DNA from 3 places in the Geobacillus sp. DSP4a genome. Region 1 is predicted to be linked to each of the others. Evidence: riboswitches for the same ligand, from Rfam matches in the RefSeq annotation. Region 1 holds a riboswitch; each other region holds the start of a gene.
The links. A riboswitch is a leader RNA that binds a small molecule or an ion and turns the genes downstream of it on or off. The one in region 1 is predicted to bind S-adenosylmethionine.
Positions count from the first base shown of each region.

Region 2: linked by a shared signal. The riboswitch ahead of mtnK (S-methyl-5-thioribose kinase) and the one ahead of ETC02_RS04785 (methionine biosynthesis PLP-dependent protein) in region 1 are both predicted to bind S-adenosylmethionine.
Region 3: linked by a shared signal. The riboswitch ahead of ETC02_RS04015 (methionine ABC transporter ATP-binding protein) and the one ahead of ETC02_RS04785 (methionine biosynthesis PLP-dependent protein) in region 1 are both predicted to bind S-adenosylmethionine.

Region 1 is NZ_SDLD01000009.1:1,750-6,886, forward strand. It holds gene ETC02_RS04775 (HD-GYP domain-containing protein) at 1-501, shown strand, start outside; gene metC (cystathionine beta-lyase) at 540-1,718, opposite strand; gene ETC02_RS04785 (methionine biosynthesis PLP-dependent protein) at 1,722-2,825, opposite strand; SAM riboswitch class I at 3,025-3,135, opposite strand; gene ETC02_RS04790 (alpha/beta hydrolase) at 3,553-4,281, shown strand; gene ETC02_RS04795 (YjcG family protein) at 4,320-4,844, shown strand; gene ETC02_RS04800 (GNAT family N-acetyltransferase) at 4,841-5,137, shown strand, end outside.
Region 2 is NZ_SDLD01000021.1:42,859-47,995, forward strand. It holds gene ETC02_RS09195 (carbon-nitrogen family hydrolase) at 1-789, shown strand, start outside; SAM riboswitch class I at 883-1,051, shown strand; gene mtnK (S-methyl-5-thioribose kinase) at 1,137-2,324, shown strand; gene mtnA (S-methyl-5-thioribose-1-phosphate isomerase) at 2,394-3,461, shown strand; gene ETC02_RS09210 (sugar ABC transporter substrate-binding protein) at 3,448-4,611, shown strand; gene ETC02_RS09215 (sugar ABC transporter ATP-binding protein) at 4,608-5,137, shown strand, end outside.
Region 3 is NZ_SDLD01000007.1:30,423-35,559, reverse strand. It holds gene ETC02_RS04020 (methionine ABC transporter permease) at 1-320, opposite strand, end outside; gene ETC02_RS04015 (methionine ABC transporter ATP-binding protein) at 310-1,338, opposite strand; SAM riboswitch class I at 1,431-1,540, opposite strand; gene ETC02_RS04010 (sterol-binding protein) at 1,602-1,958, opposite strand; gene ETC02_RS04005 (thioredoxin family protein) at 2,113-2,427, opposite strand; gene ETC02_RS04000 (ribonuclease M5) at 2,424-2,783, opposite strand; gene ETC02_RS17630 (DUF2553 family protein) at 2,955-3,095, opposite strand; gene gcvH (glycine cleavage system protein GcvH) at 3,169-3,552, opposite strand; gene ETC02_RS03985 (arsenate reductase family protein) at 3,646-4,023, opposite strand; gene ETC02_RS03980 (acyl-CoA dehydrogenase family protein) at 4,103-5,137, opposite strand, start outside.

The sequences.
Region 1 (5,137 bases):
GCACTCGCGATTGGGGAAAAGCTTTCCCTTCCGAATGAACAGCTTGATGCCTTGTATCGTTCCGCTCTACTGCATGATATCGGAAAGATCGGCGTTCCCGATGCCATTTTGCTTAAAGTGGGAAAGCTAAGCGATGATGAATTTGCCTGGATCAAAAAACACCCCGCCCTTGGAGAAGCCATTTTGCGCGAGATTAGGCCGATCGAAGCGATTGAGCCGCTGTTAGCCGGCATCCGCTCCCATCACGAACGCATAGATGGAAAGGGATATCCAGATGGGTTGACAGGCGACGAGATTCCGTTGTTTGGCAAAATCATCGCCGTGGCCGATGCATTTGACGCCATGACTTCGGATCGTCCATACCGTAAAGGGATGGATATTCATCAAGCGGCAGACATCTTGAGAAAAGGAAAGGGAACGCAGTGGGACAGCGAACTCGTCGACCTCTTTTTGAAACACTTACAAGAGGAGAAGCTGTTGTCAACCTCAGCGGCATCTTGACCCGCCCGCCAAGCTTTGAAGGCTTGGCGGGCTGATGGCTATGGCGTTGAAACTGACGGCCGCTCTTTCACAAACGACAACGCCTGCTCAAAATCGGCGATCAAATCGTTGACATCCTCCAGTCCGACGCTCAGCCGCAACAAGCCGTCGGTAATGCCGCGGCGGAGTCGCTCGTCTTTCGGCATCGCCGCATGCGACATTTTCGCTGGGTGCGATAAAATTGACTCGACAGCCCCAAGGCTGACGGCGAACACGGGCAGGCGGACGTTTTGCACGAACGTCCGGGCCGATTCTTCATCGGCAAGGCGGAACGACAGCACGGCGCCAAACCCGGCCGCCTGATGGCGCTGGATGTCATGGCCTGGGTGGTGCGAAAGCCCTGGATAATACACATCTTCCACTTTCGGATGGCGCGCCAAATACTCAGCGATGGCCAGGGCGGATTCGGACGACTGCTTCAGCCGGACGTGGAGCGTTTTTAATCCCCGCAGCACGAGCCAAGCGTCTTGGACGCCAAGGATGGCGCCAAACGCGTTTTGCAGTTTGTACAGCTCTTTTCCCAACTCTTCATCTTTCACCACGGCCAATCCGGCGACGACGTCGCTATGGCCGGCTAAAAATTTCGTGGCGCTGTGAAGGACGACATCGACTCCAAGGTCAAGCGGCCGCTGCAGCGCCGGCGTCATGAACGTGTTGTCGAGAAACGTCAAACAGCCGTGCGCCTTCGCCAGCTTGACGACGCCTTGAATGTCGGTCACTTTTAACAACGGATTGGACGGCGTTTCCATATAAATGACTTTCGTGTTCGGCCGGATGTTTTCGGCCACGGCATGCAAATCGGTCATATCGACAAACGTATGCTCGATGCCAAACCGGTTCAACACTTCCGTGACCATCCGATACGTGCCGCCGTAGACGTCTTCGGTGACGAGCACATGGTCGCCTTTGGACAAAAGCAAAAACGCGGTCGAGATGGCCGCCATGCCGGAGGCGAAGGCGAATCCGCGCACGCCGCCTTCCAAGGCGGCGATCGCTTCCTCGAGCGCCTCGCGCGTCGGGTTGCCGGAGCGGCTGTAGTCGTATTTGCCGAACGTGTCGAAATCGAACTGATGGAACGTGGAGGCGTGCTGGATCGGCACGCTCACCGCCCCCGTGTGGCGGTCGACTTTCCATTCGTTATGGAGCAGTTTCGTTGAAAACGACCATTCCCGTTCCATCGCTCACACCTCTTTCATGTTTTTCAATGCCTGCGTCAAATCGGCGATCAAATCGTCAGCGTGCTCAATGCCGACCGAGAAACGGAGCAGCCGGTTGCAAATACCGTTTTGGATGCGGATTTCCTCAGGAATGTCCGCATGCGTCTGCGTCGCTGGGTACGTAATAAAGCTTTCGACTCCGCCCAGGCTTTCCGCGAACGTAATGAGGCGCAAGCTTTTTAAAAACCCGTTCACCCACTTTTCATCGGCAATCCGGAACGACAGCATCCCGCCTCTTCCTGGATATAAGACGTCTGTAACATCTTCATGTTCGCGCAAAAAGGCGCTGATGCGCTTGGCGTTTTCTTCATGCTGGCGCATCCTTAGCGCCAGCGTTTTCATCCCGCGGATGAGCAGCCACGAATCAAACGGCGACAACACCGCGCCGATGGCGTTATGGTACTCGGCCAACCGTTGACAAAGCTCTTCGCCTTTGGCGACAACAAGCCCGGCCAACACATCGTTATGGCCGCCTAAGTATTTCGTCGCGCTGTGAATGACGATATCGGCTCCTTCTTCAATCGGACGCTGGAGCACCGGCGTGTAAAACGTGTTGTCCACGATCAACAACAGCCCGTGCCGTTTGGCGAGCTCAGAGACGGCGGCAATATTCGTCTCTTGCATCAACGGGTTCGTCGGCGTTTCCAAGAAAATGGCTTTCGTTTTTTCCGTTATCGTTTCTTCCACTGCATCGAGATCGGTGAAGTCAACGTAATGAAACCGAAGGCCGTACTTGCGCCAGCCGCGCTCAAACAGGCGGTACGTCCCGCCGTAAAGGTCGGCCGATACGAGAAACTCGTCTCCGCTCTGAAACAAGGCGAACACCGTCTGGATGGCGGCCATGCCGGAGCTGAACGCATAGCCTTGGTCGCCGCCTTCCAGTCTCGCGATCGCTTCTTCGACGATTTTGCGCGTCGGGTTGCCTGTGCGGATATAGTCAAACCCGGTCGACTCCCCGATGCCGGCATGACGATAGGCGGTGGAAAAATAAACTGGCGGGTTGACCGTCCCCGTCACCGTTTCGCTCCGGTTGCCAATTTGCGCTAACAACGTCTCTAGTTTCTCCATCTCATCTCTCTCCTTCTGTTGAAAATTCCATCATGGATCAACGGCCAACCACTTAACGCCCAACGAAGCGCCGCTGTTGGTCAAGCAGCGGCCGAGGGCCTTGATCCTCGACGCCTCTCGGTTGAGGGAGCGGCCGCTTGAGTAAATAAAAAAAGTCTTCTAAGAAGAAGACTTTTCCATACACATGGGGTCATGCTTCTTCTTATCTGCCGAATTGAATGCTCAATTCGCTGGATTTAGCACCTGGCCGCCGGGCGGCTGGTTGCTGAAGCTTCATTGGGCCAGTTCCCTCCGCTTCTCTTGATAAGAACCGCTGCGTATTTAATTTTGTTAATTGTTAATTTAGTGAACTACCCACCACCTACACTTCGCTTAGAGGTGGGGGCTTCAAGCGACTTGTGTGTGTTCGCCGAACGGTAAGCCACACACAAGAACCCTTTACGCTTCCCTTCGTTCCGAAGGTGTCCGTTCTAACCATATTCTATCATATTCGTTGGCTAACGCCAACCGAAATTCATCTCCCACTTTCACTTCGTTTAGAAGTGGGATACTTCTTTTGGAAAAAGATGTTAGAAAATTGTAACGCATTCCGGCCATTTTTGCAAGTCATTTTTTTGCCGGCGCCAATGTTCGGCAAGTTCACGAAAAATTCGAGCCCTTCGTTAACATCTTTTTGCCTAAATATGTTACAATAACAAGTGAACTTGCGCTTTCATGGAGGATGATCATGGCGACAGCAACAGGAACGATGCGCGATTATACGCTTTACAGCAGGGAGCTGCAAGAAGAAATCGGGTTGCTTGTCTACTTGCCAAGCAATTTTTCTCCGTTGCATAAATATTCTTTATTAATCGCGCAAGACGGCAAGGATTATTTTATGTACGGAAAAATCAAAACCGTGATCGAGACGCTCATGGACGAAGGAACGATCGACCGAACGATCGTTGTCGGCATCCCGTACCGGAACGTCAGCGACCGCTACGAGAAATACCACCCGGCCGGTCGAAAAAACGAGGCCTATATCCGCTTTTTAGCCCATGAGCTCGCGCCGTTTTTGGATCGCGAGCTGCCGACGTATCAAATGGGCAAAGGACGAGCGCTGATTGGCGATTCGCTGGGAGGAACCGTGTCGCTTCTAGCCGGGCTGTTGTATCCGCATACATTTGGAAAAATCGCCATGCAGTCTCCTTACATTGACGACTCGGTGCTCGAACGCATCCGCGCGTTCCGCGACCCGTCGCTTCTTTCCCTTTACCATTCCGTCGGCGCAGAAGAAACGGCGGTCAAAACGACGGACGGCCATGTACGCGATTTTATCACCCCGAACCGGGCCGCACGGGACTTATTGATCGAAAAGCGGTTTCCCTACACGTACCATGAATTTGCCGGCGGGCATGCATGGACGTATTGGCAGCCGGATGTGCCCCGGGCGGTATCGGCCATTTTGTCGCTGTAAATAACGGCAAACGAACCATCTGAAGGAGGGAAAGCGGAATGAAGTACGGCATTGTCATTTTTCCGCCAAAGCGGATTCAAGACTTCGCCAACTCGTACCGGAAGCGGTACGACAGCCATTACGCCCTCATCCCGCCGCACATTACATTGAAATACCCGTTTGAGGCGGATGAGGAGCAAATCAAAGAAATGACGAAAGAGCTGCGCCGCATCGCGGCGGAAACGGAGCCGATTCCGATCAAAGTGACGAAATTCAGCTCGTTTTACCCGACAAGCCACATCATTTATTTGAAAGTCGAGCCAAACGACGTGCTGGAACGATTGCACGAGCAGCTGCACAGCGGCCTGTTTGCCGGGGAGCCGGAATTCGTGTTCGTGCCGCACATTACAATTGGCCGCGATTTGCCGAATGCGGAATACGCTGACGTCTACAGCCAACTGCGGCTGCAAAACGTCCATTTTGAAGAGACGGTCGACCGGTTCCACCTTCTTTACCAGCTCGAGAACGGATCATGGACTGTCTATGAAACCTTTATCGTTGGAGGAAAGGAAACGGGAGAATGAACGTCGCCATTGGAACAACGGAAGACCGCGCGTTGTATGAAGACGCGTTGCGCGTCCGTCGGATTGTATTCATCGAAGAGCAAAACGTGCCGGAAGAAGAAGAAATCGATGCATTTGAACATGAATCGTTCCATCTCGTCCTATACGATGGCGAACAAGCAGTCGCAGCCGGCCGGTTTCGCCTGGTCGATGAAGGGGTTGGCAAAGCGGAGCGCATCTGCGTTTTGCCGGCTTACCGCGGCCGCGGCGTCGGCCGGATGGTGATGGAGGCGTTGGAGCAGCTTGCGAAAACA
Region 2 (5,137 bases), on a different contig from region 1:
CTTGACATTGCATTTGGCGATCCAGCAAAAAACGAACAGCAAGCCGAACAGGCCGTGGAATCCGCTGCCAAAGACGGCGCTGACATCATCGTGCTGCCAGAGTTATGGACGACCGGCTACGATTTGACGCGCCTGGATGAAATTGCCGACGAAGGCGCCGAACGGGCGAAGGCGCTCGCTTCCCGATTGGCGCAAACGTACGGCGTCCATTTCGTCGCCGGTTCGGTCGCCAAAAAAACAGCCGCCGGCGTGACAAACACGATGATCGTGGCCGACCGCCATGGCCAAATCGTCGGCGAATACAGCAAGCTTCACCTGTTCCAATTGATGGATGAACATTTGTATTTGCAGCCGGGAAACGAGCCAGGCTTGTTCTCGCTTGACGGGCTGCCGTGCGCTGGGGTCATTTGCTATGACATCCGATTTCCGGAGTGGATTCGCGCCCATGCGTTGGCCGGAGCGGAAGTGCTGTTTGTCGTCGCCGAATGGCCGCTTCCCCGCCTTCACCATTGGCGGACGCTCCTGATGGCGCGGGCGATTGAAAACCAATGCTATGTCGTCGCTTGCAACCGGGCCGGACGCGACCCGAACAACGTCTTCGCCGGCCATTCGCTCATCATCGACCCATGGGGCGAAATTATCGCCGAGGCGGACGAGAAGCCGGGCATTCTCTCGGCCGACATCGATCCCTCGCTCGTTGCGGACGTCCGCGCACGCATCCCGGTGTTTGCCGACCGCCGGCCGCACGATTATGAAGAGGCGGCAAAAAAATTTTTCAAAACGTATTGACAATCCGCCAGCCCAACCTGTATCATTCGAATCAAGCAACCAAACGATTGTTAACATCGTGAAAATTGCAAAAACTTAATAGCTAGATCGGTACTCTTATCAAGAGTTGGCTGAGGGAATTGGCCCAATGAAGCCCAGCAACCGACCGTAATGCTATCGTGAGATAGGGCGCACGCCAAAGGCGGCGCCGGAAGCGAACCGCTTCCGCAGGGCACGGTGCTAAGTCCAACAGAAAGACCGATGTCTTTCTGAAAGATAAGAGGCGCGAAGACGATGCATCTTCAAGCCTCTTTCCGTATGCGAAAGAGGCTTTTTCATTTGCCAAAACCTAAAGGGGGAACGTGAAAATGACGATTGTCCAATCCACTGTTTACGAACCGCTCACCGAACAAAAAGCGACCGCCCTCGCCGTCCGCCTCGGCCTATTCCGAGACGGGGCGCCGCTTGTGTGCCGCGAAATCGGCGACGGAAACTTAAACTTAGTCTTTCATATCGTCGATCAGGAAACGAAGCAAGGCGTCATCATCAAACAGGCGCTCCCGTACGCGAAAGTCGTCGGCGAAAGCTGGCCGCTCACGTTAAAGCGCGCGGTTATTGAAAGCAACGCGTTGCGCACGTTTGCCAGCTATGTACCGCAATACGTGCCGAACGTCTACTATTCTGACGAATCGCTTGCCATTACCGTGATGGAAGACTTGTCCCGTCTGCAAATCGCCCGCAAAGGGTTGATCGAAGGGAAAACATTCCCGCTTTTGTCCCGGCATATCGGCGAATTTATCGCCAAAACAGCGTTTTACACATCCGATTTCGGCATGAACCAGCAAGAGAAAAAGAAATTGGCGCAAAGCTTCGTCAATCCGGAACTGTGCAAAATCACCGAAGATCTCGTCTTCACCGATCCATTTTTCGACCATGACACGAACAACTTCGAAGGCGAGCTGCGGCCGGACGTCGAAACGCTTTGGAATGACGACCGCCTCCGTTTGGAAGCGGCGAAGTTGAAGCGCAAGTTTTTAACCGAAGCCGATGTGCTTCTGCATGGCGATTTGCATACCGGCAGCATTTTCGCAAGCACCGACGAAACGAAAGTAATCGACCCGGAATTCGCCTTTTACGGCCCGATCGGCTTTGACCTTGGGCAATTTTTCGCCAACTTGCTGTTAAATGCGTTGTCCCGCCCTGACGTTGAGCGCCAACCGCTCTTTGATCACATCGACCGGACCTGGGACGTCTTTGCGTCCATATTCTCGGAGCTTTGGCGCACCAAAAGCATCGAGACGTACGCCGCAACACCGGGCTTGCTTGACGAAGTGCTCCGGCATGCGTTCATCGATGCTGTCGGCTTTGCCGGCTGCGAAGTCATCCGCCGGACGATCGGCCTCGCCCATGTGGCCGACCTTGACGGCATCGAGCAGAAAGAAGCCCGCCTTGCCGCCAAACGACACGCGCTCCGCCTCGGCCGCCGCCTAATTGTCGAGCGCAACGAGCTGACCGGAACGGACGGCTTCCGCCGAGTGTTTGCAGAAACCGAATAGTAACACGGCGACGACCGGCCCAGTGCCGGCCCGGATCAACGGAAAATGTGAAAAGAAAGGAAGACGACGATGGACACCTTTGCCATCCCGCGCTCTGTCGAGTGGCGCGAGACGCATATCACGATTTTAAACCAACAAAAATTGCCATTAGCAACAGAATATATCGACCTGCATACGCTTGAAGACGTGTACGATGCGATCGCCTCGCTGAAAGTGCGCGGAGCGCCGGCGATCGGCATCACCGCCGCTTATGGTCTGGCGCTCGCCGCCTCGCATTATAAAGCGGAAACGGTCCACGAGTTCCATAGCCGCCTAAAGCAAGACCGCGATTATTTGGCAAGCGCCCGCCCGACGGCCGTCAATTTGGTTTGGGCGCTTGACCGGCTCACTGCCGCCGCCAAAGACGCCGCCTCGGTCAACGAAGCGAAAACGGCGCTTATTCACGAGGCGATCCGCATCCAAATCGAGGACGAAGATGTCTGCCGCCGCATCGGCGAACATGCGTTATCGCTTTTTCGCCCAGGCGACCGGGTGATGACGATTTGCAACGCCGGCTCGATCGCCACCGCCCGCTACGGCACGGCGCTCGCCCCGTTTTATTTGGCGAAAGAGAAAGGGATCGAGTTATCCGTGTACGCCCTTGAGACGCGCCCCGTTTTGCAAGGAGCGCGTCTGACCGCCTGGGAGCTGATGCAAGCAGGCGTCGACGTCACGCTTATTACGGACAACATGGCGGCGCAAACGATCAAAGCGAAAGGGATTCGCGCCATTATCGTCGGAGCCGACCGGATCGCACAAAACGGCGATACAGCGAACAAAATCGGCACGTTCGGCCTCGCCTTGCTCGCCAAATCGTTTGGCATTCCGTTTTACGTCGCCGCACCGTTGTCCACCATCGATTTGGCGACAAAGACAGGGGCAGACATCCCGATTGAAGAGCGCCATCCGGATGAAGTGACCCATCTGGCCGGCGTGCGCGTCGCCCCGGAAGGCGTCAACGTGTATAACCCGGCGTTTGACGTGACGCCAAACGAACTGATTACCGCGATCATTACCGAAAAAGGCATCGTCCGCGGCAGCTACAGCGCGGCACTGCCAGCGTTATTTGCAAAGGAGGAGCAGCATGAAACGATTTAAGGCCTTATCGTTCCTTTCTCTTCTTTTCTTTGCCGTGTTCTCCGTCTTGGCCGGCTGCACGAACGAGCAAGACGCCGTGAGCTCTAAGCCGGCCAGCGAAACGAAGCAAACGGCCATCCAAGGCGACACCGTCTCATCCAACAACCAAACCGCATCGAGCAGCGAACAGGCGGCCATCCCGGAGAAGCTGAAAAAACCGGTGAAGATCGCCGCCATTATGCAAATGTCCATCGGCACGTTCTCGTCGCAATACATCGCCGGCGTCAAAGAACAAGTGCAAAAGTTCGGCGGCGAAGTGCAAATTTACAACGCCGACAACGACTTGACGAAAATGGCCTCATACGTAGAAACGGCCATCACGCAAAACGTTGATGCCATTCTGCTTGATCACGGCCGCGCTGATGCGCTCGAAGGCCCGGTGAAAAAAGCGGTTGAAAAAGGCATCCCGGTCGTCGCCTTTGACAACGATTTGAACGTTCCCGGCGTCACCGTCATCGACCAAGACGACTACAGCCTCGCCTGGAAAACGTTAAAAACACTCGCCGAAGATTTAAATGGAGAGGGCAACATCGTCACGATTTGGGTCGGCGGTTTTACTCCAATGGAGCGGCGCCACGTCATTTATGAGGCGTTCAAAAAACGCTATCCGAACATAAAAGAAGTCGCCAAGTTCGGTACGGCGAGCGCCAACACGGCTTTGGACACGCAAACGCAAATGGAGGCCATTTTGAAAAAATATCCGAACAAAGGCGACATTGACGCCGTCTTCGCAACTTGGGACGAGTTCGCCAAAGGAGCGACGCGCGCCATCGAGCAAGCCGGGCGTACGGAAATCAAAGTATACGGCATCGATTTGAGTGACGAAGACTTGCAAATGATCCAAAAACCGAACAGTCCGTGGGTGGCGACAACAGCGACGGATCCGGCGGAAGTCGGCCGCGTTCAGGTGCGGTTCGCCTATCAAAAAATCGCCGGCGAGAAAACGCCGAACATTTACTCGCTCGAGCCGCATTTAGTAAAACGGACCGACTTGCCCGATAAGCAAGTATCGATGAACGAGCTTTCGCAATACATCCCGGGCTGGGGGCAATCGAACGTCGCCATCTCGCCATGGATGAAAACGTTGGAAGCTCAGGTGAACAAAAAATGAACAGGCTGTCAATGCGAGGCATTGAAAAATCGTTTGGCGCGGTGCGCGTGCTTGACGGCGTGGACTTTTCCGTCCGTCCAGGCGAAGTCCACGCCCTTTTGGGCATGAACGGCGCCGGCAAAAGCACGCTCATGAACATTTTGGCCGGCGCCATTCCTCCCGACGCCGGCACGATCACGATCGATGGCGTCAACTGCACCTTTTCGTCGCCGCTTGACGCGAAACGAGCCGGCATCGGCTTCGTCGTCCAAGAGGTCGACACGGCGCTTTTTCCAGGATTGCCCGTTTACGAAAACTTGGCGGCTGATGAGCTCGCTGATGTGAAGAAACAGCCGATCCGCTCGCTGCGCCGGGAAAAAGAACGGGCCGCTGCTCTGCTTCGCCGCGTCGGCCTTGCCATTTCGCCGGCAAAGCTCGTGCGCGACTGCTCGCTCCATGAAAAACAGCTGATCGTGCTCGCCAAAGTGTTGTCATCGAATGCGCGCTACATCATTTTGGACGAACCGACCGCCGCCTTGAGCGAAGC
Region 3 (5,137 bases), on a different contig from region 1:
GGCGCGGCCCCAATGACCAAAGCCGGCAGCGCCGCATTGGCGCCAAGCATCGTCCCAACAAGCCAGGTGGTAAACGGAATGAGCAAAATGATCAAAATAATAAACGGAATCGAGCGGAAAATGTTCACAAACGCCGCAATCACTGTATTGACAAACCGGTTTTCCCATAGGTTGCCCTTCGCTGTCAAAAATAGAAGCAAGCCAAGAACGATTCCGAGGACGAAAGTGGCCGCCACCGCCACTCCCGTCATATACAGCGTCTCGACCGTCGCCGCCCACATTGTCTCCCATTGGACGTTCGGCAGGAGGTTAGCGAGCATCGTGAATCACCTCCACCGCCACCTGCTGGCTTTGAATGTAGTCAAGCGCCCGGGCAATTTCATCCGCCGCCCCATCGATGTGCACAAACAGCACCCCATAAGCGCCTTGATGGGTTTGCGAAATTTTCCCTTGCAAAATATTCATATCGACGGCAAATTGCCGCACGACCTGGCTGATGAGCGGCTGGCCGGCCGCCGCGCCGACAAACGTCAGCTGCGCGATCAGCCCGCTCGGATATTGGCCAAACAAATGGGAAATCGCCTCTTCCGTCTCTTCCGGCTCGACGAGCTGCTTGACGAACCGCTTCGTGATCGGCTGCTGCGGGTTGCGGAACACGTGCAGCACGTCGCCTTGCTCAACGATTTTGCCGTTTTCCATCACGGCGACGCGGTCGCAAATTTTGCGGATGACGTGCATCTCATGGGTGATGAGCACGATCGTCAGCCCGAGCCGCTTGTTGATGTCGACAAGCAGGTCCAAAATCGCATCGGTCGTCTGCGGGTCGAGCGCCGATGTCGCCTCGTCGCAAAGCAGCACTTTCGGGTTGTTGGCGAGCGCCCGGGCAATGCCGACACGCTGCTTTTGCCCGCCGCTCAACTGCGACGGATACGCCTCTTCCCGCCCCGTGAGCCCGACGAGCTCGATCAATTCATCGACCCGTTTTTGCCGCTCCGCTTTCGGAACACCCGCAATCTCGAGCGGAAACGCAATGTTTTCCCGCACTGTGCGCGACCAAAGCAAGTTGAAATGTTGGAAAATCATCCCGATCTCTTGACGCGCCTTGCGCAGCTCCCGCCCTTTGATGCGCCCCATGTCGCGGCCGGCGACGATCACCTTGCCGCCCGTCGGCTTCTCGAGCCCATTGAGCAAGCGGATGAGCGTACTTTTCCCCGCGCCGCTGTAGCCGATAATGCCGAAAATTTCCCCTTCGCGAATCTCAAGCGACACATTGTCGACGGCCGTGACCGAGCCGTTAGCCGCTTGATAGATTTTTGTCACATGTTCGAGTGTAATCATCGTTTCACCTTCCTTCCTCCCCAAGGCGGCGGAGCGCAAAAAGAAAACCTTTCTGCCCGCAGAGAACAGAAAGGTATTGTGCACCATTCCGTCTCTTATCTCTCAAAGCAGGCCGCTTTGTGTGAATTGGCACCTTTTCAGCGCACGCGCTGACGGTTGCCGGGCTTCATTGGGCACATCCCTCCACCTCTCTTGATAAGAGCGCAACAATCGCCTATTCGATTGACTACAGTTGTGATTGTATCACCTTGTGTCGAACATTGTCAATAAAAATTCCACCCAACATGCCGATACGGCTTAGCCAAATGGAGGAGCGACTCAAGCAGCAACAGATGACGAAAGCTTCCCGATACATGCACTTCGCGCAGCCGGACGAGCTGCTGCAGCTTCAGCTCGCCGCCTAAAAGCGAGCAAAGCGCTTTTTTGGAGCCGCGCACCGTCAAGACGTTCCGTTCATCAGGTTCCCTTCCGGCGGTAAGCTCCTTGCCGAGCGCCACCATGGCGGTCTCTTCCTCGCTTTCAAAGCGGACATACAGCTGCTCATCCGGCAAAATCGGCAACAAATGGCGCAACGTTTGCATCCGTTCCATAAACTGCCCTACCAACTCGCGCATTTCCATTGAGCATCCTCCCCCCCATCTCCTTTGTCCTTTTATTTCCATGCCGAAGGGGGAGAATCCTTTACAAAAATCTCGACAGCCGCCGTGGCGAACCAACGCCGTTTTTGTCATTTCCCAAGAAATGTGTCAAACGGCGTCAAAAAATAGCGGATCGTCAACGCGGCAAACGGGCGCGGATTGCTTCGTACAAATAAGGGACCGAATGGAACGCATACCATTTGCCGATGATCTCTCCGCCGACGAAAAGAAGCAAGCACGGAACGCTTTCAATTTTCCACGCCGCCGCCTGCTCGGGGATGTAGTTGATGTCCGTTTCGCAAAACGGTATGTCCGGAAACAATTGTTCTAGGACAACAAGCATGCGCCTCGCCAACTGGCACGTGCCGCACAGCGGGGTATACAACGAAAGAGCGAGAAGCGGCTCCCCTTCCACCATTCGCTTAATATCGTTTCGACCGATTGTGTTCACTCGCCTCTTCCTCTCATGAACGATTCGATACGGACGTCAAAATGGGCGCGCAGCAACACATGCGCCAAATGCCAGATCGGGGCGGCGGCCACTTCGCGATACGCCCGGTCAATGTAAATATGCCCTGCTTCCGGAAACACCCGGCGGAACTGCCGGCGCAATTTTTCCCCCGCCTCGTCGGCATCGGCGAGCACGTACACATCCCGCCCTTCGAGTTCATCGGCCAGCTCCTCAAGGCGCGCATCGCTGATCGTGCCGTTCGTGCAAATGATGACAACCGGCTCGTTCAGCACGGCCGCCACTTTTTCCTTATCTGACCGCCCTTCCACAATAATCACTTTTTCCACCTGTCGCATGTCCGACCCACCTAACGTGAATGAGGATACAATATTGTATGGCAACAGAAAAGCAACGGCCATCCGCCGTTGCCTCCTAACACCAGCCCGCCTCCCCGTCGCAGTCGACATATTTTTGATCCGGTTCAACGGTAGCGGTGACCCATTTTCAAATTTTTCCATTTGTTCGCTTTATCCGTTTTTCCACGCTACAGCCGCAGGAAGCGGAAGGCGGCCGATGAGCTCGCCTCCCTCGTACAGTTCGATCGTGCGGCCGTTCCATTTGCCGGTGACCCGGTCCGTGACATCCAGTTGCTTCGTTTGCAGCACCATCACGAGCACCCCTTTTTCATCACATTCCGGTATGTATAGGGGGCCCGGTTCGAAGCGAACTTTGCAGGAACGTTTATCCTTCGTTGATCATCGCCTCGTATTGTTCGGCCGTCAACAAGTTGTCCACTTCGCTTAAGTCTTTCGGCTCAATAACGATCATCCATGCTTTTTCATACGGTGATTCGTTCACATATTCCGGATTGTCGTTCAACGCTTCGTTCACTTCGACGACCGTGCCGCTGATCGGCGCATACAATTCCGAGACGGTTTTCACCGACTCAACGCTGCCGAACGGCTCGTTCGCTGTCAGTTCCGCGCCGACTTCCGGCAGCTCGACAAACACGATGTCGCCCAGCTCCGATTGGGCGAAATCGGTGATGCCGATGCGCACTTTGTCCCCTTCGACGCGCACCCACTCATGCTCTTTCGAATAACGGAGTTCTTTCGGCGTGTTCATTAAATCCCTCCAGTGCGGCAAGTTGTGTTCTTTTTCATCATAACCGATTTTTCGCCAAAACTCACTGAATTCATTTCATTTCGGCCAAATTTTTTATGTTTCCGTCGAAACGCGCCCGGCAAAACACGATTCGTAGTCTTGTTCGCGGAATCCGACCACGACCCGCTCGCCGTCCGTTAAAATCGGCCGCTTGACGAGCATGCCGTCCGAGGCGAGCCACGTGAGCATCTCGTCTTCCGAGGCGCCATCGAGCTTGTCTTTCAATCCGAGTTCGCGGTATTTCATGCCGCTTGTATTGAAAAATTTTTTGAGCGGCAGCCCGCTTTTTCGATGCAAGTCGGCGAGCTGTTCTTTCGTCAGCGGCTCGTCGACCAAATGCACCGTTTGCACCTCAATGCCGTGTTCATCGAGCCAACGCTTCGCCTTCCGGCACGTTCCGCATTTTGGATACCAATAGAGCGTCAGCGCCATCCGCATTCCTCCCTTTCATTCGACGGCTTGGAATTCATGGAAAAAGAAGCACCAGGCAAACGCCTGGCACTTCCCATTATCACACAATATACCGTTCCGCTTCAATGAGGGCGGCAGCCGCCTCGCGTTTTTTCGCGATCACATTGATCGGCGTATGGCGCGTCAACCGGCGGAGAGCGGCGAGCATCATCCGCAGCGTGTCGCCTTGTTCGACGGCGACAAGCGTTTCTTTCGCATGCGCCTCAATTTCATTGAACGCCTCTTGGCAGAAAATTTGCGTATAGAGCAATTTTTGTTTGTGTTTCTCTTCCCCGCCCGCATTAATCGCTTTTTCGGTGCGGAGAAGCGCCGATTCCATGGCGTAGATGTTGGCGACAATATCGGCGATGTTCACGAGCACTTCTTGCTCTTCCTCAATTTTCGGACCGAATTTTTGCGCCGCTAGCCCGGCGACCATCAAGGCGATTTTTTTCGCGTTGCGCACCAAATATTTCTCTTGTTCGAGCGCGCCTGTTCCCGGTTCTTCGGCCGTCATCATCATCAGCTCTTCTTGCAGCTGCTGCGCTTTTTGGAAGAGCGGCAGCTCGCCTTTTAGCGCTTTTTTCAAATACATGCCCGGCACGAGCAGGCGGTTGATTTCATTCGTCCCTTCAAAAATGCGGTTGATGCGCGAATCGCGGTAGGCGCGCTCAATTTCGTATTCCTGCATAAAGCCGTACCCGCCGTGGATTTGCACGCCTTCATCCACGATGTAATCGAGCACCTCGGTCGCGAAAAACTTGTTCAGCGAGCACTCGATCGCGTATTCGGCAATCGATTTCGCCACTTCCTTGCCGTCTTTCGCTTTTTCCCCATCGAGCAGGCCCATCCGTTCATCGAACAAGCCGACCGTGCGGTACACCGAGCTTTCCGCCGCATACAGACGCGACGCCATCGTCGCAAATTTTTCTTGCGTCAGCGTAAACTGCGAAATCGGGCGTTTGAACTGCTGGCGTTGGTTCGCGTATTTGAGCGTGATTTCGAGCGCCCGTTTCGCGCCGCCGACCGCGCCCAGTCCGAGCTTGTAGCGGCCGATGTTTAAAATGTTGAAGGCGATGACGTGGCCTTTGCCGAT